One region of the Paenibacillus sp. 1A_MP2 genome, then DNA from elsewhere that is predicted to be linked to it. Evidence: riboswitches for the same ligand, from Rfam matches in the RefSeq annotation. Region 1 holds a riboswitch; each other region holds the start of a gene.

The links. A riboswitch is a leader RNA that binds a small molecule or an ion and turns the genes downstream of it on or off. The one in region 1 is predicted to bind cyclic di-AMP.
Region 2: linked by a shared signal. The riboswitch ahead of ACTWJ7_RS16415 (3D domain-containing protein) and the one ahead of ACTWJ7_RS01980 (3D domain-containing protein) in region 1 are both predicted to bind cyclic di-AMP.
Region 3: linked by a shared signal. The riboswitch ahead of ACTWJ7_RS27885 (hypothetical protein) and the one ahead of ACTWJ7_RS01980 (3D domain-containing protein) in region 1 are both predicted to bind cyclic di-AMP.
Region 4: linked by a shared signal. The riboswitch ahead of ACTWJ7_RS35655 (C40 family peptidase) and the one ahead of ACTWJ7_RS01980 (3D domain-containing protein) in region 1 are both predicted to bind cyclic di-AMP.

What each region holds. Positions count from the first base shown of each region.
Region 1 covers NZ_JBQQCS010000001.1:353,669-358,812, reverse strand. Annotated here, with positions in the region: gene ACTWJ7_RS01990 (HD domain-containing protein) at 1-1,132, shown strand, start outside; gene ACTWJ7_RS01985 (TatD family hydrolase) at 1,461-2,231, shown strand; cyclic di-AMP (ydaO/yuaA leader) riboswitch at 2,473-2,725, shown strand; gene ACTWJ7_RS01980 (3D domain-containing protein) at 2,998-4,182, shown strand; gene rnmV (ribonuclease M5) at 4,337-4,882, shown strand; gene rsmA (16S rRNA (adenine(1518)-N(6)/adenine(1519)-N(6))-dimethyltransferase RsmA) at 4,887-5,144, shown strand, end outside.
Region 2 covers NZ_JBQQCS010000001.1:3,354,580-3,359,723, forward strand. Annotated here, with positions in the region: gene ACTWJ7_RS16405 (ABC transporter substrate-binding protein/permease) at 1-590, shown strand, start outside; gene ACTWJ7_RS16410 (amino acid ABC transporter ATP-binding protein) at 577-1,299, shown strand; cyclic di-AMP (ydaO/yuaA leader) riboswitch at 1,584-1,780, shown strand; gene ACTWJ7_RS16415 (3D domain-containing protein) at 1,783-2,451, shown strand; gene ACTWJ7_RS16420 (polysaccharide deacetylase family protein) at 2,631-3,419, opposite strand; gene ACTWJ7_RS16425 (prenylated flavin chaperone LpdD) at 3,574-3,921, shown strand; gene ACTWJ7_RS16430 (PspA/IM30 family protein) at 4,050-4,721, shown strand; gene ACTWJ7_RS16435 (DUF350 domain-containing protein) at 4,816-5,144, shown strand, end outside.
Region 3 covers NZ_JBQQCS010000001.1:5,664,367-5,669,510, forward strand. Annotated here, with positions in the region: gene ACTWJ7_RS27875 (Nramp family divalent metal transporter) at 231-1,526, shown strand; gene ACTWJ7_RS27880 (HAD family hydrolase) at 1,692-2,375, opposite strand; gene ACTWJ7_RS27885 (hypothetical protein) at 2,537-2,935, opposite strand; cyclic di-AMP (ydaO/yuaA leader) riboswitch at 3,053-3,227, opposite strand; gene ACTWJ7_RS27890 (glutathione peroxidase) at 3,595-4,071, shown strand; tRNA gene ACTWJ7_RS27895 (tRNA-Leu) at 4,220-4,302, opposite strand; gene ACTWJ7_RS27900 (urease accessory protein UreF) at 4,724-5,144, shown strand, end outside.
Region 4 covers NZ_JBQQCS010000005.1:193,114-198,257, forward strand. Annotated here, with positions in the region: gene asnB (asparagine synthase (glutamine-hydrolyzing)) at 1-1,517, opposite strand, end outside; gene ACTWJ7_RS35655 (C40 family peptidase) at 1,728-2,201, opposite strand; cyclic di-AMP (ydaO/yuaA leader) riboswitch at 2,207-2,340, opposite strand; gene ACTWJ7_RS35660 (response regulator transcription factor) at 2,504-3,211, opposite strand; gene ACTWJ7_RS35665 (sensor histidine kinase) at 3,301-4,692, opposite strand; gene ACTWJ7_RS35670 (nitrite reductase) at 4,879-5,144, opposite strand, start outside.

The sequences.
Region 1 (5,144 bases):
TTTCCACGGTGCAGAGCACAGTCGCTTCTCACATTCCCTGGGTGTCTACGAAATTACGCGTAAGATTATTTCCCAGTTCGAAAGAAGTCACTATTCAGATTGGCCAAAGGAGGAAAAAACGGTAGCCCTTTGCGCAGCATTGCTCCATGATCTTGGGCATGGGCCATTCTCTCACTCTATAGAAGAAGCTTTCGATATGAATCATGAGGATTGGACTTGTCGGATCATTACTGGTGATACCGAAGTAGGGGCGATCTTAAGACGGTATGCTCCCGATTTTCCCGAGAAAGTGGCTTCAGTTATTCAAAAAACGTATGAAAAGCCCATTGTTGTTAATTTGGTCACCAGTCCACTGGATGCGGACCGCATGGATTATTTGCTGCGGGATGCCTACTTCACAGGTGTAAATTATGGGACGATCGACCTTGACCGTATCCTGCGTATGCTGCGTCCATATCACGGACGAATCGTGGTTAAGGAGTCGGGCATGCACGCCGTGGAGGATTACTTGATGTCCAGGTACCAGATGTACTGGCAAATTTACTTTCATCCGGTTACCCGAAGTTCGGAAATTATACTGCGGCAAATATTTAAGCGGGCGAAAAGTCTCATACAGCAAGGTTTCCAATTCCGCTTCATGATCGATCCACTGCCCCAGTTATTCGATGGAGATATATCGGTGGTCGAATATTTACAACTGGACGAAGCTTTGATACAGACGGCATTTATGCAGTGGCGCAAAGAGGACGATGCTGTTCTAAGTGAGTTATGCGAACGTTTTATAGACCGCAAATTATATAAGTATGTAGAGATTGAACAGATCGACGTAAACATGATTGAAGAGATTCGGGAAGCCTTCACTGTAGCAGGTCTCAATCCCGAGTATGATCTGGAAATTGATTTTCCATCGGATAATCCGTATGATGTGTTTCGTCCGGATGAATCGACGGACAAGCAGATTCTGCTGCTTGATCGGCAAGACAAGTTACATGAGTTGTCAGAGATGTCCGACATCGTCCGTTCAATCAGTGGTCTTCATCGGGGAAAACATCACTTGTATTATCCGCAAAATAAGGTGGATGCGATTGTTCATGAATTACCGTCCCATATACGCCCCTATTTCTCACATTAAATGGTGTGCAATGCTGTTGATGAGTCATGATGCAAAAGGCTTTCTAAAAGAGCTATTTTCATGATACAGTAATCTGCTTTAATGGAGAGTACATGTAGATCGACATAATTTTGTAATCAGAGCAATTAGAATACAACTCAGTCGGCTAAAATTAAGCAACATATAGATATGAAAGAACTCGTTCGCTCTACATGTTGTGCTCAACGAACGAATGAAATGAAATATAGATAAAAGCACGATCTAATTAGTAATATTTATTTCTGGTTAAGATCTGCAGAGTGGATAAGAAGAGATTGTCGTTGATTCGACACGAAGGGAGAAATACAAAATGATGTTGTTCGACACACATACCCACCTGGATGCTCCACAATTCGACGAGGACCGCGAGGAAATGATTCAGCGTGCTGTGGATGCAGGCGTTGGCCGCATGATTAACGTAGGCTTTAACCGGGAGACCATTCCAACCACGATGAAGCTGGCTGAAACCTATGATTTTATATATGCTGCAGTAGGTTGGCACCCTGTAGATGCGATCACGATGCAGGAGGGTGATCTGGAATGGATTGCATCTTTATGCAAGCATGAAAAAGTGGTAGCCATTGGTGAAATTGGTCTAGACTATTATTGGGACACTTCACCAAAAGAGGTTCAACATCGCGTATTACGACAACAGATTGGACTGGCTCGTGAGTTGAATATGCCGATTGTCATTCACAACCGGGATGCGCATGAGGATATTGTAAAGATTCTGCGTGAAGAAAAGGCTGGAGAAGTAGGCGGTGTCATGCATTCGTTCTCTGGCAGCTGGGAAACGGCAAAAATGTGCCTGGATTTGGGCTTCCATCTTTCCTTCGGAGGGCCAATCACGTTCAAAAATGCGAAGCAGCCGAAAGAGGTACTTGAGAAGGTTCCTATGGACCGATTTTTCATCGAAACCGATGCTCCTTATTTGACACCTCACCCTTATCGTGGAAAACGAAATGAGACAGCGCATGTACGTCTGGTTGCAGAAGCAGCTGCGGAAATTAAAGGCATTTCGGTAGAGGAAATTGCAGCAATAACGACCAGAAATGCCATGGAACGATTTGGGATTCGTTAAAATATCGAGCAAAACGGGTGAAAAAGTGAGTTAGGCGGAGTTAATTTGCTTTTTGATCCAAATAAATCAAGAATATTACAATATTTTAACCAAATATTTAGAAAAACGTACTTGAACAACGCTTTACAACATGCATAGAAACAGGATATCATCTTTTCAGTGAATTGTTGTGCGGAAAATTGGACAGATGTTCGGGGGATGAACAAAGGGACACTTTCCGATGAAACAACATTACTTTCATGAATCAGTCTCGCTGAGTCTCCGTTAACGGAGAGCGGGGGAACCAATAGGGCTTAAACATCGGTGATTTCAGCCGATGCGCAACATGCGCTGACCCAAAAGCAGCGTATAAATCTGCGAAGCCGTATTTGATTTCTTCTTTGGGTCTCGGGGTGAATTCAAGGGCGTCCGCCATGAGCGGGTGACCGGAGATAGGGCGGCTCTCTTTCGCCCGAACCCGACAGCTAACCTCGCAAGCGGAAAAGAGAGGCAACCTCGTGCATGAATTTCCGATATTCAGAATCATTCGGAAGCCACGAAAGAGTTCCTCTTAAACTCTTTCTTTGGCTTTTTTGTTTTTGAATAAAAGAAATACTGTCATCATACGGTAAGTATTCAGGAGGATGACATCATGTTGCGAAGAGTGATTCATGGTGCAGAACCGATTATGTTGGTCCGATCTGTGTTCTGTAGAAAATTTGGTATAGTCGCGTCAAAGACATCATGCATTACTTTAGACGGCGAGGCTATGAAGGAGGACGGAGAAGTGGGCACATTCCAACCAGAAGAGACCCATGAGTCACGATCATCCAGTAAGTCTTTCGCGTTGCGGTGGAAGCATGAGAACTTGCGTCAAATGGCATTGATCGCGATTTTCTCAATTGCGCTTACAATCATGATCTTGTTAGTCGTTTACGGTCAGGCCGGGAAACAAATTTCACTGGTTATTGATGGCAAAGCTCAAGCGGTAGAGACTCGTACAGGAATGCTTCAGGAAATGCTGGAGGAGCAGTCAATCACAGTCAGCCCTCACGATCAGGTATCCATGCCCTTGAACGGGGCGATCACAGATGGAGACCGCATCGTTATTGAGCGGGCAGTTCCAGTTAAGATTACGGCAGACGGAGACACCAAGACTCTGTATACAACCGATTCATCGGTAAAAGATGCGATTAAAAAATCAGGTATTCAGATTGCAAGTGAAGACAAAGTGTATCCTGCGCTGGGAACCACTGTTGAAGCGGATATGAAAATTCGGGTAGTGCGCGTAACCAAGCGTACGGTGGAAGTGGAAAAGCCGATCGCTTATAAAGTGATCAAAACGGCTGACCCTAGCTTATACAAAGGCGACAATCGTGTCGTTGTGAGCGGTAAAGAAGGCACACTTGTACAGCATATTGAAAAAGTGTTCCAGGATGGAGAATTGGTCTCCAAAAAAATGGTGGGTAAATCGATCGCAACGAATCGCGTCGATAAAGTTATCGCCGTTGGCACCAAAGCAAAACCTGTTGTGAAAGAGCCAGTGATTCAGACGGTATCGGCGCAGACTTCTACAACCAAAACAGCAACAACCACGAACTCGAAGAAAACCGCTGCCTCGGGCAGCAAAGTAATTACCGTCTCAGGCAATTCTTTTAAATATTCAAAAGTATTGAAAAATGTATCCATGACGGCATACTCTTCTGAAGAGCCCGGTATCGGCACAAAAACAGCATCAGGCACTCGGGTAACCGAGGGACGTACCATTGCGGTTGATCCCAAAATCATTCCGATTGGCTGGTGGGTGTATATCGAGGGCCTTGGCTTCCGTCGTGCGGAAGACACCGGTGGTGCCATTAAAGGCAACAAAATTGATGTGTATTATGATAGTGTGAAGCATGCCCTGAACTTCGGACGGAAGAAAGGCAAGACGGTATATGTGATTGGTCCGGTGAAGCCGGAAGCAAACTAAAATCGTTTTACTTTGATATGGGAATGCTATAAAATATAAGCATGAATGATTCATGCGGAATATGCGTCGGAGGGGTCTGAATTCAGTCTCCCCGCCGTTTAGCAGAGAAGAGGATACTCCTCTTCTTTTTGCGTTAGAAAGGAAGAAATGGAACATGATAAAAGAAGTGATCGTGGTGGAAGGCCGTGATGACACCGTAGCCATTCGCCGTGCGGTTCAGGCAGATACAATTGAGACCGGTGGATCGGCCATCAACCAGCGCATTCTAAAGCGGATTGCACTTGCTCAAGAGAGACGTGGTGTCATCGTACTGACAGACCCGGATCACGCGGGTGAACGTATTCGTAAAATCATTGCCAATAAAGTACCTGGTTGCAAGCATGCCTTCATTCCGGAGGCGGATGCTACGCGCAAAGGCGACATCGGAGTGGAGAACGCCTCACCGGAGGCGATTCGTCATGCACTGGCTCGTGTGCATACGTCATATGAAGGCGCACCAAGTCTGATCGATTGGGAGGATCTGATTGCGGCGGGACTGATTGTGCACCCACAGGCTGCTGCACGTCGCATGGAGATGGGCAATTTGCTGGGCATTGGTTATTGCAACGGCAAGCAGTTCCACAAGCGATTGAGTGTATTCCAGATTACCCGGGAAGAGTTCTCCGAAGCATTATCGCAAATTGAACGTGAAGGATTGTGAGCGTATGAAGGGCATGGAAGAAACCGTAGAGATTGCAACACCCAAACGGACCAAAGAAATTATTCAAAGACACGGATTTTCATTCAAGAAGAGCCTGGGTCAGAACTTTCTGATCGATCAAAATATATTGAACAAAATTGTAAATGCAGCTGACTTGGACGAGTCCAAGGGCGCGCTTGAGATCGGACCGGGTATTGGTGCACTCACAGAACGTCTGGCTCGGGTAGCCGGGCCTGTAACGGCTGTAGAAATAGATCAGCGA
Region 2 (5,144 bases), 3.0 Mb from region 1:
CTGCTCTCGGTGTAATATTCGGGGTCATTATTGGTTTGATCATCTGTCTGTTCCGTCTGCATGACGTCGCAATTCTGCGCTGGCTCGGAACAGCTTATGTTGAGGTTATTCGTGGTACACCAATGCTGGTTCAATTGATGATTATCTACTATGGACTTGCGTTGACACTTGGTATTAATTTTACGCCGCTTCAGGCGGGTATTATTACCCTTTCCATTAATAGTGGTGCCTATCTTGCCGAGATTTTCCGTGCAGGTATACAGGGTGTGGATCGCGGCCAGCTGGAAGCAGCCCGTTCCCTGGGGATGGGAAGAGGCGCCGCAATGCGCTACATCATCCTTCCACAAGCGTTCAAAGCGGTGTTGCCGGCGATCGGTAATGAGTTCGTGACAATTATCAAGGAATCCTCCATTATCTCGGTTATCGGTATGGTGGACATTATGTACCAGGCAAGTGTGGTCAAAAACATTACGTACCAAGGAATGAACCCATTCCTGATTGCAGCAGCCATTTACTTTGTGCTGACGTTCATTTTGTCCAAGCTGATGGGTCGACTGGAAAGGAAGTTGAGTGCAAGTGATAGACGTTAGACAATTACACAAATCATATGGAAGCAACGATGTGCTTAAGGGCATCAACGTAACAATAGGCAAAGGTGAGGTTGTCGTGGTCATCGGTCCGTCCGGATCTGGGAAAAGTACCTTCTTACGTTGTCTGAATCTACTGGAGCAGCCTACTTCTGGGGAGATTGATTTTGAGGGAGTATCGATCACGGGTCCCAAACATAACATTAATGCGACTCGTGAAAAAATGGGGATGGTATTCCAGCATTTCAATCTGTTTCCACATAAAACGGTGCAGCAGAACATTACGATTGCTCCCATTAAAGTGAAAAAACAGTCTGCACAAGAAGCGGAACAAATCTGTGAAGATTTGCTCAAAACGGTTGGCTTGTCCGACAAAAAAGATGCCTATCCAAACCAGCTGTCCGGTGGACAGAAACAACGGATAGCTATTGCAAGGGCACTTGCGATGCAGCCGCATGTTATGCTGTTTGATGAACCTACCTCTGCACTGGACCCTGAAATGGTCGGTGAAGTGTTGGATGTCATGAAACGCCTTGCAGTAGGCGGCATGACCATGGTCATCGTGACTCATGAAATGGGCTTTGCCCGTGAAGTAGGTGACCGCATTCTGTTTATGGATGGCGGGGTTATTGTAGAAGAAGGAACGCCGGATGAAGTGTTTGGTCAACCCAAACATGCACGTACACGTGACTTCCTCGCTAAAGTGCTTTAATACAACCAAATCCTAAAGGATGATGGTCAAGGTGGAAACAAAAATTCGTTCTGCGGATGAGAGTTCATCCGATTCATGCATCCCTGTCGACGCCCAGTCGGCAGGGATGTTTTGTTATGTGAGGATACGAACAGATTTACATAAAAAGTAACGTTTCTGTCATCAATGATTTAAGTCCAAATAGACAATTTATTGAAAAAAGTCGCTTGAATTCAGCATAAAAGTTGAAGTGAATTAGCCAGATGGTAACATTTACTACGACTCTTGGTTACAAAATTGTGATATATTTGTTCCTGCCGAAACTTCCGGAGGTGGGAGTGTGGGGGATGTAACGATGCAGAGTGTGCTTGGGGAAGAATCATTTGCACACGGCTTGGGGTGAATTAGGGCTACATAAATTATTCATGTAATTGAACCTATAGGGTGGTTTCCTCCATCCGAATCCGACAACTAACTTCGCAGGCATAATGAGGGAGGAAGACCATGATTAACAAGAAACGTATAGCCAAAACAGCAACAGCTTTGCTGACAGCAGCAATGCTCATTCAAGCCGTTCCGGCTCATGCTGATTCAGTTCATGTGGCCAAAGAGGGGGATACCTTCTACACCTTATCCAAACAATATGGAGTTGGACTTAACGCACTTATTAAAGCTAACAATGACATTTCAGCCTACAACATTTATGGGGGATTGAAAATTACGATCCCTGGTAACACAACGAACACAGCTTCTGCTGCAGCAGCAAAAACAGAGGCCAAAACGGTGACTGCCGCAAGTCTTGACGTAAATTCGGATAGCAAGGTGGTACAGGCCTGGGGGAAAACGTTTGATTACAGCAAAACTGTCGACGTAAAAGCAACAGCATACTCCGCGGATGCTTCCGAAAATGGAGGATGGGGTGCAGTAGATTACTTCGGTAATCCGCTCGAACTTGGCACGATCGCAGTAGACCCTAGTATCATTCCACTGGGTACAAAAGTACTGGTAACGGGTCATACACATCCAGGACTACCTAAACAGGCATTTGTTGCTACAGCCCGTGATGTGGGTGGTGCCATCAAAGGCCATAAAATTGATATCTTTATTCCTGGCAGCAAGCAATCCGTGAACACATTTGGTATTCAGGATGTTGAACTTTACATTTTGAAATAAAATCAAAAGAGTAGCTGCACATGAACATGTGAGACTACAACTGAACCTACATCAAACCGTAAAGGGTGTCCTTCAATCACAATATTGTGATTGAAGGACACCCTTTTGCATATCCGATTTCTGTAGCAACCCAAGCTGCTGGCGCTGCTGCTGAACGCGCTGCGCAGCGAATCTTGATCCTACTTGCCCTTGGGCAGTTCCAACAGTTCATCCAAAGTTACGAGCTCATACCCGCGGTTTCGCAGCTCCTCGATGACTTCAGGCAACGCCTCAATAGTACCATTTAATATCGATCCGACCCCGCCTCCTGCATGCTGCAGAACAATGGAACCAGGTTTGACGGCAGACAGGATGTTTTGTTTGACTTCCTCTTTGGAGAGACCCTTCCAGTCCAGGGAATCGACGTTCCAGTTCACAATGCTGTAATGTTGTTTGGCCGCCCATTGCAGCTGCTGCTCGTTAATGTCGCCATAGGGTGGACGAATCATTTTGGGTGTGTAACCTACCAGATTGCGAATAATATCCCCGGTATGTAAGATTTGTTTGCGAAATGCATTCATGGATAGCTTACTGAACTGGGGGTGATTGTAGCTGTGATTGCCAACAATATGCCCTTCCTTCACCATGCGTTTCACCAAATCCGGATGTTTCTCAGCGCGATGTCCCACGATGAAGAAGGTAGCCCGTACCTTGTATTTTTTTAAAATATCCAGCACTTGAGGGGTGAACCGCGGATCAGGTACATCATCAAAAGTCAGTGCGACCTTTTTTGTTGAAGGGCCGTTGGTTTTGAACGTATCCGCATATTTCTGTCTGAGCTGTCCCAGTGTCAGCTGTTCCTCTTCGGAAGAATCAGACTTCGAAGCAGGTTCGGTTTGCGGGCTTGTAGATGCCCATATCTGAGCAGGGGCGTAACTTCCTCCCAGAAGAATGAACATGATGGATATCATTATGAGGCGTATGCGCATGTTAGTGCCTCCTTTTCCCAAATTGCGTTCTCTTTGGTATGCCCGGGGGGATCCGTATTTATGCATGATGTGAGATGTTTCATTGTTGATTCATTAAATTGTAGCCATAATTCCACCATATATATTACATATAGAAAAGGACAGGTGGAGCAGGATGAATACATACGATTTAAATTCCGTTCGTTTACAGGTGATTGAGGCAGGGGAAGACAAAGTGTTTATGGTAACTGGAGGAAGATCACATATTGGGGCGGTAGCAACATTTTATCCGGACCGGGAACGGGTGAACGGGGCTACGGTGCATATCCCTGGGCATAAAGAACAAGAGCTGTGCGAGAGACTTGCACGTAGAGCTTCTCTGCATTTAAAGGTAACCGTGACTGTGATTATGGGCATTCACTTTGATGCTATTACGCGAATGCAGATTGATGAGATTGTGCAGACTGCAGAGAAGCTGCTGGATGAAGAGCTGTTGAGCCAAACCGGTCCACTGATCCAATAGCTCCAGGTAGGCTAAGTAGCTAAAATCGTTTTTTAAGATTTTTTTTGTTAAAATTGAAACGAGTAGAACATTGCCACGTATGTATGATTATATACAAGGATGAACTATCGACTAGGAGGAATACCATAATGTCCATTTTCAAACGATTGCGCGATTTAACGATGTCTAACATTAATTCCATTATTGACAAGGCAGAAGATCCAATCAAGATGACAGATCAATATATCCGGGATATGCAGGAAGATCTGGAAGATGCGGAGAAAGCTGTTGCCGCACAGATTGCTATTGAGAAGAAATTTAAGCAACTGTTCGAAGAACAGGAAGCTCTCGTGAAGAAACGTGAAGAGCAAGCACATACAGCTGCGCGTGCACAGAATATGGATCTGGCCCGTCGGGCACTGGAAGAGAAAAAAGTCGCTGAAGAGAAGATGGCTGAATACAAAACAAGCTATGATCAAAATAAAGCGTCTGCCGATAACCTTCGTGGCAAGCTGGACGAAATGCGCAAACAATTGACGCAAATGAAAAATAAACGCGAAACATTGGTTGCGCGCTACAATGCAGCAAAAGCTCAAACCGAAATCAACAAGGCACTGAACGGATTTGGTTCAGATACTGCTAGTGCCGGCATGAAGCGTATGGAAGAAAAAATGATGCAGATGGAAGCTCAGGCTGAAGCCAGCAATGAAATGTCGTCCAAAGGAAAATCGCTGGATGATGAGTTTGAGAAGCTGGGCAAGGATCAGGCTGTTGAGGATGAACTGGCAGCGTTGATGAAGCAATACGAAAATAAGAACTAAACCTTGTATGTAAGCAGGGCACCAGCGGAGGAGAGACCAGCGTTTCTCCTTCGCTTTTAATTGCGGTTCATGTTGATATGTGGGGGCTATGGTAATGGATTTGAACATTTTGGCAATGCTGGTCTGGACGTTATCGGGTTCGGTTTTGCTGTTTGTCTTGATGTATGTGGATTCGTTGTTCACGAAGTATAAGGATTTTGCCGAAGTAAAGGCGGGCAATATGGCTGTTACGACACGTATGGTAATGAAGCTGTTTGCTCAGGGTTATGTACTTGCTACCTCCATTTCGACAGCGGGTCACCTTGGAGAAGCGTTGTTGGTATCCGTAGTTTCATTTATTATTTTGCTTATTCTGGAGAGTGTGGTTCACTATATGATTCGGAGATGGGCGAACCTGGATCTGGATACGGGAATACAGCAGGG
Region 3 (5,144 bases), 5.3 Mb from region 1:
TAATTGAAGGAGTACAATGTAAGTATCAACATAAACGTTTAGACATATCGAAAGTAGTTTAATTACGTTTTTTGATTTTGATTTCATTTTGATTTCAATGTTCAAATTTAATCAAAGGAATGACATCGTTCCTCTTCATATAGAATATCAATACTTCAAAGTCGGGTGATTATATTATGAGTAAAAAAAATCCGTTCAACGCTCCTTCCAATGAACCATTGGCTGCGGGTATGGCCCCCTCTCTCGGGGAAGCCCATAGCTCCATGAAGGTGCCTCAGAACGCTGCTTGGTGGAAAAAGTTCCTAGCTTTTGTTGGACCGGGTTACCTGGTTGCCGTTGGATATATGGATCCCGGGAACTGGGCAACTGATATTGCAGGTGGTTCACAATTCGGCTACACCCTATTGTCCGTTATTCTGATTTCAAACCTGATGGCTGTTGTGTTACAGTCTCTCGCTGGTAAGCTCGGGATTGTCACAGGACGGGATTTGGCGCAAGCCTGCCGCGAACGATTCAGCATGCCTGTCGTGATGGTGTTATGGATATTGTGTGAGCTTGCAATTGCAGCCACCGACCTTGCCGAGGTTATTGGTTCAGCCATCGCGCTCAAACTGTTGTTCAACATTCCCATGTTATATGGCGTCATTATTACCGCTGTCGATGTACTGGTCATTCTTTTGCTGCAAAATAAAGGCTTCCGCGCATTGGAATCGCTCGTTATTGTGCTGATGGCTACCATCGCCCTCTGCTTCGGGATTGACCTTTTTCTCGCCAAACCGGATATGGGCGGCGTCATGCACGGCTTTGTACCCAGTGCCGAAATTTTGCAAAATCCAGCCATGCTCTACATCGCCATCGGCATTATTGGCGCAACCGTGATGCCCCATAATCTGTATCTGCATTCTTCTATCGTACAGACCCGTCAGATTGAAAAGACAACTAAGGGTAAAAAAGAAGCGATTCTGTATACCACCATGGATTCAACAATCGCTTTAACACTGGCCCTGTTCATCAATGCAGCCATCCTGATTGTGTCTGCTGCCGTGTTCCATAGTGCAGGCATGACCCAGGTTGCGGAAATTACGGATGCTTACCATCTGCTGACACCTTTGCTGGGAACCACCATCGCCAGCATCCTGTTCGGTGTAGCCCTGCTGGCTTCAGGCCAGAACTCAACACTCACCGGCACACTGTCCGGTCAGATTGTAATGGAAGGCTTCCTGAACATTCGTATTCCGGCGTGGCTTCGTCGGCTGGTAACACGTCTGATTGCAATCATCCCGGCCGTTATCGTAACAGCTATTGCCGGAGAGCACGGAACAGAAGAACTGCTGATTCTGAGCCAGGTTCTGTTGTCGCTGCAGCTCCCCTTTGCCGTTATTCCACTGATCATGTTTACGAGTGACAAAAAAAGCATGGGGGATTTTGCTAACAAGCTGTGGCTCAAAATCATCTCCTGGATCATTGCCGGAGTTATCGTTATCCTGAATGTGTATCTGATCATCCAGACCATTCGGTTGTTCTAGGTTAAAGAAAACTAATCCGTATTTTGTCTAACTCAAAAAGGCTGATCAACTCAAGTAACGTATCCCTTGAGATGATCAGCCTTTTATATTTTTTAGCAGCAGCCTAATCCAACCTGATCCATACCGATTAGAGATCAGCTCTAAATACCGCTTTTAGTTTATTTATCAATTTTGAGTTACCATCAACAAGGGAAGTAGTTCATCCAGTGATTCAACCGTCCAGTCTGGACGGTCTGCATCTGCTAGCTCCGGCTGGAACCTGCCATACCCCTGCAAAATTCGGATCGTGTGCATACCCAGCTTCTTAGCCGGAATAATATCATTATCAATCCGGTCGCCGATCATGACCGCTTCCTCCGGTTTACATCCCGCTTGTTTCAGAGCTACAGCATACAATTCAGGATCAGGCTTGGACACTCCTTCTTCAGCGGAACAGGCCAGCACATCCACGTACTTACGCAAACCATAGCTATCCAGCCGATTTTCCGTCCCCGGGCTCTGATTGGCAATGATGCCAATCTTATAGTGTTGCGACAACGTCTGGAGAACAGCGTCGGCTGACGCGAAGGGGCGTTCAAGCTCTTTGCGGAACTTCAGCTTCTCCTGTATCTGTTCCCGGTGCCGCTCATCGCTGATCAGGGTACGAATAGCCAGTTTCATCGGCCATTGCTCGTAATTTCGGTAGGAGGCGGCAAATAGTTCTCGTACTGTCTGCATCTCCACCTGATAACCAAGCGCACAAGCTTCTCGAACGAACTGACCAATAATATCATCCACCGGCTCCCACTCGTCCACAAGCGTATCCCCCACATCAAAGAACAACCATTGTATTCCACGTACATCCGGCACGCCTATTCCTCCTCGTTAGCCACAGGAAATTCATTTCCCCATTTCCCAAACCATAAAAAAGAAGACCCACCATCATGCATGAGTCTCCTCAATATTCCGTATATTTATGATTTCAATTATAACAGGCAGCTGACACTGGATCAATCACAGGAATAGTACCACTAACCATTAAGCAGAAACCCAACTTCCCCATTCAAGGAATATACGATACGGTCTGCTCCCATTCCCCGATAGATCCCTTTGGGGTGGCTTTGTTCTGTAATGACACACAGGGACTTGGATGTCCAGGAGCGGCAGATCTGCAAATATCGGCAGGTCAGGTTTAGGCTATTTTCAAAAATAAAAACATTGCCTACACTGCCTTGCGGCAAAAACCATTTCTGAGCTGCAGCCGTGTTCATGCGAATGACATGCTCCACACCAATTCTCCGGAGCCTGCGCTCTTCCCCTGCACTGTTGGTCAGAACGGCAAACGGCATTTTTTTGTACATCAGCAATTTGATAAATTTACGTCCTGCTTCATTTGGAGCAGTCACTAAGATCATCTCTTTATCCATCATTCGTTCCTCCCTTGGCGTGAAAAGACAACAAAAAAGAAGCGTGGGGGACCAAGGCCTCCCGGACGCTTCTTCAATAATCCATAGCAAAAAGACACTATGAACCAGCGTACGGCTTGTTGCCTCTCCCTTTAACGCTTACGAGGTTAGCTGACGGATTCGGGCGCGAGAGTCGCCCTATTTCCGGCTGTCACCGGAAAATTCACCCCATGGATGCCTACTGTCCTGGACAGTTCATCCTGTTGGTTCCCCGTTTCCCACCCATGAATGAATGGAAACTCAGCGATTAAAACATCGTTCCATTATGTTCCTTAATCAGAGCGATATTATCGTTTGTTTCGTTTTTCATGTAAAATTTAATTGAAATTGGAATTACGATATGAATCATACACCCGTGCCATATCGGTGTAAAGTCTGCGCAGATCACCGAATCGACGGATTTTTGCCATTTCACATCAATAATAGCGCTTACAACACATCCATTCTCCACCCATCTCTTCAAAGCTCTCTAATTCTCTCTTTAGCGAAATTCAGGTAGCAAAACATTCACAGTTCATACACGAGAGGTCCAAATAGCGTTAAAAAAACAATATTAATTTTGCAATATTTAATTGCAATCAATATAATAAATGATAGAAGAATATGAAATGGAGGCGATTTTCATGTCAGTCTACGACTACAAAGTAAACACCCTTCGCGGTCAGGAAGTTGAGATGTCCAACTATCGTGACAAAGTACTGCTTATCGTGAATACAGCAAGCCAATGCGGCCTTACACCTCAATTCAAAGGTCTGCAAGAACTCCAGGATAAGTTCAAAGATTCCCCATTTGAAGTTCTTGGTTTTCCAAGCAACCAGTTTGCACAGGAAAAAGGCTCTTCTGATGATATTGCCGAGTTCTGCCAGATGAACTATGGTGTCAGCTTCCCCATGTTTGAGAAGATCGATGTGAATGGTTCAAGCGCTCATCCTCTATTCCAGCATCTAACCAAAGAAGCACCTGGCGTACTCGGCTCCAAAGCCATCAAATGGAACTTCACCAAATTCCTTGTGGATCAGAACGGACGTGTTTTGAAACGGTATGCTCCCAAAACAACACCTGATAAAATTGAAGCAGACATCAAAGAATTGCTTAAATAACAATTCAAGGCCATCCGAACCCTGCAGACAGAATGAGCATGCATTCAGGGAAACGGGTGACCTTTTTTTGTCTGGACTCATCTTTACTGTAAAAAAACATAAAAAGAAGCTCCCCGTATGGGAAGCTTCTTCTTAATCGTTCTTATGATGCGGTCGAGAGGACTCGAACCTCCACGGGTATACACCCACTACCCCCTCAAGATAGCGTGTCTGCCATTCCACCACGACCGCATGTCGTAAATAATCGGCAACAGAATTGATTATACCCGCTTCAAGTTTAAATGTAAAGCATTTTTAATATTATCATTTTAACTGCGCTTTCCCTTCCAAAAATCGTATAATCTCGTCATTTTCTCCTAAAAAGCACATATGATTAAAATTGATCCCGTTTTTATATCCGAGCAGGCGGATCACTCTACTTCCTTTATAAGGAACAATTACTCCATTCACCTTAAACAAGATAACTTAAATTGTAATATAAATTAACATAATAAAGATTTTTAAATTTAAAACCCAGAAACTATTGACAAAAAGCGGATATTTATGTGAACATATATATCATATAATTCGGATTTACGAACTTAAAACGAACTAAAACAGAGTATAAATGTTATTTTACATTACATTTAACGAACGTAGGAGGCGAAAGATTGTGAACCGTGGGAATAAGCTGCTCGATTACGTCAAACTGCTTGATTCCTCTATCCAGGTCGGAGGGTTCACCCATTCTTTTGGTATGGATACCCATATTACTGAAGGAACCATTCGCAGTGCTGAAGATCTAGAATCATTCATGCGCTGTCAATTGCACCCCAGTATCGTGCGTCTGGAAGGTATGGCGATTAAAGGCATATACACCGCCACAGATCATAATGACGCGTGGCGTACAGCCCTTATCGACAAACTCGTTCATGTCCAGCGCACCCCAGCAAGCCTCAGAGAACATGCCTCTACAATGGGAAAACGATTGATTAAGCTGGCTCGTGCACTCCACCCCTGGATTGATTTTAGCGAGCTTGAACAGACTCTGGCTAAGTATGAATCCGTTGGCTGCCTTTCCACTGTTCACGCCT
Region 4 (5,144 bases), on a different contig from region 1:
ACTTTGGTATCTACAAAGGGAACGCGAAGTTCCAAGGAATTTGCCATCGACATTTTGTCTGCTTTCATTAGGATATTCCCACGTAGCCACGTATGAATATCAATATACTGCATCTGTGTGACTTCATCATATAACTTCGCTTGTTCATAAAGTGGCTTAGTCACCTGCTGGGTTGGTTTACATACTCCCTGCTCCGATAACCATGGTGCTAATACCTTACTTTTTTCATGATCCATAAAAATCTTCGCATTTCCAAAGTAACGTTCTTGCAGAATAAGACTCCCTCTTTCCAAGAATCCTTTGCCTTTCATGCCGGTAGGCATTAATCGTCCAAGATGTCCTGCAAGACTTCTCCATGGACCTGGAAGACCCTGAAACATGCGGAGAGCATAGGGTTCCCGATAAATGTTGTAGCCACCAAAAAATTCATCTGCACCTTCACCTGAAAATGCCATCTTAACATGCTGACTAGCCAACTTCGATACAAAGTAGAGACCCACGGCTGATGGGTCTGCTACTGGCTCATCCATATGCCATATTAGAGAAGGTAGTATATCTATATAGTCGCGGGCATTAATCCGAATTTCATGATGCTCAGTCCCTAAATAGGCTGCTGTCTTCCTAGCATCATCCAATTCACTATAGCCCGGCATATCAAATCCAACGCTGAATGTTTGGGTGGGCTCCAAGCGATGAAGTAAACCAACTAAACTGCTTGAATCAATACCACCCGATAAGAATGCTCCCCTAGGGACATCTGAGTTCTTATGAATACGAACAGATTCCGTTATTACTGATCGTGTTTCCTCTACTAAATCGGAATACGACCTACTTTCATGGGGCTCAAACTTCACTTCGTAATACGGTCTGATGGTCATTCCATTATTCTGTACAATCAAATAATGGCCTGCTTTCAGTTTATGGATCTCTTTGAACATCGTTAGAGGTTCAGGTACATATTGAAATGTGAGATACTGATAAAGAGCATTTTCATCCACTTCCCTATCAATCCTACCTGAAGCCAGCAACGTTTTAATTTCAGAGCCAATCATGTATCCGGAGGCGGTCTCACTGTAATAAACAGGCTTGATTCCGAAATGATCCCGTGCCGCAAATAAAAGATCACTCCTTTGATCCCATATGGTGAACCCAAACATGCCTCGTAAATAGTTGACACATTTAATTCCAACGTCCTCATAAAGCCTCAGTAATACTTCGGTATCGGAATCTGTATAAAATGTATACCCCTTCTGACTCAACCAATCCCTCAACTCTTTATAATTATAAATCTCTCCATTGAATACCAACCAAATATCTTTGTTCTCATTGGTCATGGGCTGTGCCCCGTGCTCAATATCCAGTATACTTAGTCTCCTAAAACCCAGACCGATATGATCATGGATATATATCCCTTCATCATCTGGGCCACGATGAGCTATGGAGTCGGTCATATGTTGCAGAATGTTTGCATCTACTGGCATACGATATTTGTTATATAAACTTACAAATCCACACATAGGGCTATTCTCCTCTAATCAATATAAGATTAGTTTAGCTTTTATGTATGTGGAATCTGTGAAAGATTACCGTCCATATCATAAATCACAGTTTAGATAAGTTATTTACTTATTTATTAGTTTAGTTCACTGGAGAATGGTTCTATCTGTTCGAGGCAAGTTGCTAAACAAAATGGACAAACCCGTGAATTACCCACGGGCTTGTCCATTTTAATGACTATCGTTAACCATTTTAAGATAGTTCTGCTCGCTAACCACTCTACGAGCTGTTACATATTTGGTTTTATAATAACTTTCAGATAAGCTACTAATTCGAACACCCTTACTGCTTGATGAATGTGCAAATTGATTGTTACCTACATAAATTCCCGCATGTGAAATGCTGCGACCATTCGTATTGAAGAAAACGAGATCCCCTGGGCGTAATTCTTCTTTCTCTACAAACGATCCCTTTGCTGCTTGCATACTAGAGGTGCGCGGCAAATCTAGTTTAAACTTATTAAAAACATACAGGATAAAACCGGAACAATCAAAACCAGATGTTGTTGTCCCACCATAAAGGTATGGCGTTCCAACCACTTCTTTTATTTCTTCTGTTAGCTTTGCCTGACTAGCAAATGCACCTGTTGCTGTGGAGGTAAATAAAACTGCTGCTCCAAGAACCGATAAAATGACTTTCTTCAAACTTTTGTTCCTCCCTTAGATGCCTACGGAGTTAGCTTAAGGATTCGGTTAAAGGCTCCCTATATTCTTTTCTTACAAGAATAATTCACCCAACAAATGGTTCCCCCGTTTTCAATACGAAATTCGGCAAAAATAGTTAAATATTTGTAACCTATAGAGTATTATATTGTTAAATTGTGTGGATTTAATGTGGAATTCTCGTATATCTTATTCTAAAAGAAACGACCGTCTCCTGCTGAAGTTAGGGAGCGATCGCTTCTTAGCACATGTTCTTTTTGTATTGCCGAATTCTAGTTATAAGTTCAAGGCTCCTCTACACTATACAACCACTTATACCCTATGCCCCAAACCGTTTGAATGGGGTTCTGTTCCAATCCAGCCAACTGCAACTTCTCCCGGATATTTTTCACATGGGTGTCTACGACTCGGTTATCTCCAAAAAAGTCACTTCCCCAGAGACGTTCAATGATTTCATCTCTAGAGAAAACTCTTTGTGGATTCTCGGCCAATATAAGCAATATATCAAGTTCTTTTTGGGTCAAATCCAGATTTGTGTCGAGTACAATAACCTGTCTTCGATCTGGATAAATAATCATGTCAGTATACATGATTTTTTTACCGATTTCTTTAAGGCTTAAAGACTGTGAAGAGCGTCGAACAAGCGCAAACAAGCGAGCAATGAGTTCATCAGAATTTACAGGTTTCACCATATAATCATCAGCACCGACACCTAACCCATGTACCTTATCCTTCACATCCCCTCGAGCTGTAAGCATCAATATAGGTGTTTCAGTAAACGATCTGATTTTTTCACAAAGATGCCATCCATCCATATCCGGCATCATAACGTCTAATAAAATGACATGATACGAATTTTTCTGAAGATAGGACAGTCCTTCGGTTCCATTATGAGCTTCCGTAATATCAAAACCCTCTTTAGTTAAATAAATTCGCAACAGATTTCTCATGTTCCATTCGTCATCAATAACTAATGCTTTCAATTTATTCATATGGTCATCCCATCCATTTCATTAATCTTTAGTAATATGCGGTTTCTGACCGTAAATTTGAACGATCATTAGCTCATTTGTTTCACATATTATATTTTGAAGCTGTGTGATTTTAATGAAGAAGAGGTGATGGACGGGAACATCACTTTAAATCGCGTCCCCTCTCCAATTTTACTTTCCACATGAATTGTTCCTCCTTGTTGTAAAACAAGACTTTGAACAATGGACAGCCCCAGTCCTGTTCCTCCATATGCCCGGGATCTGGATTTCTCAACCCGGTAAAAACGTTCAAATATATTGGGAAGTTCTTCTGTTGAAATTCCGTGCCCCGTATCGCAAATGCTTATTACAACCCCTTCTAATTCAGAAGTTAAAGAAACTTGAATATACCCCTCGGCTGTGTAACGAATGGCATTATCCAATAGATTCAAAATAATCTGTTCCAGTCGGTTAGAGTCTACAAAAATATGGGGTACGGGACTCAACTTACTTCGAATCGTAAGATCTTTTTCTTGGGCTTTTAATTGAACCTTATCTATAGACCTTTGAATAATCGAAGTGGGTTCTACAGACATCAGTTTCAAGTCAATTTTACCTTCTTCCATCTTAGACAATTCAAAGAGATCATTTATGATTACATTTAAACGTCGTGCTTCCTCAGAAATGATTTGTAGATATTTTTTCTTTTCTTCATCATTTTCCACAAGATCTTTAGCCAATATGTCTGCATACCCTTCCATATAAGTAATGGGTGTTTTCAATTCATGAGAGACGTTGGCAAAGAACTCCGAACGATTATCTCGATATTGTTTTAATTCTTTAGCGAGGTCGTTTATGGCTTGTGACAATGAACCAATCTCATCTTTAGTTTCCACAGGAATTTCAAGATTCAGTTCTCCTTTGGCAATTTGGCGAGTTGCACTTTCAATTTTTAATAATGGATTCGATAATCTTTTGGATAGAAAAAATATGCAACCCAACGCCAATAACAGTGCTCCAAATCCAGTGATAAACAGTAAATTTCTAATCGTTTGGATCGAATCTTTCATATTTTCTAGAGAACTAATCACGTAAATCCCTTTGACCGTTGGATTAGTGGTTACGGGGATACCATGAAGCAGGTAAAGTTCGTTATTAAAAGTGAATTCTCTTTCCACCTTCTTCCCTTCTAACAATTTGCGATTATCCCAGATATAGTTAGGATAAATGGAGGCGTCTGAAGTCTTTGATTCAATGAATCTTCCTTGTGAACTCAAGATGTACATCTGGACGCCTGTAAAATCAGCCATTTGTTCCGCACTGTTGCCTTGCTCCTCAAGCATAGTAGACAAATGTGCTGCTAACTCATTAGCTTCATCGTGTACCTTTGATGACAAAAAATTCGTGAATATGAGGTTAAGTACAATACTTAGCAATATTAAAATCCCAATAAACAAGCTGAAAATGGTAAAGCTAAGTTTTAAATGAATTTTATTCCACACCGAATATATCACCTTTTGAAATCATATTAGGAAAACAAAACAGTCGCCATTATGGCGACTCATAAAATTTATTTTGACTCAGAAAGGACGAATTGTTTTTCACGCTACGTAGTATGCACTTCATTTGTTATTAGACGGTTCCCCACTTGCAGTGCTTTAATTTTATTTTTGCCAATTACTATAGAATTAAAGCATTCTCTTTAATTCTTCAGCAGTGATTCTCTTCAAAAACTTGCTGAATTTTTCTTTACCTTTTGCATGAATTTTGTAATAATCGATTATTTTCATTACCTTTTGTGTCACTTCCGCTTCCGTTAAACCAGCTAGAAAAAGTTCAGCCAAAGAAGCTTTGATTCCCTTTGGATCTCCACCTATATACATATCGAATTTGTCTTTCATTTTAACGATTCCGATATCTCTCATGAGGGGTTCACTACTCCCGAGTGCACAGC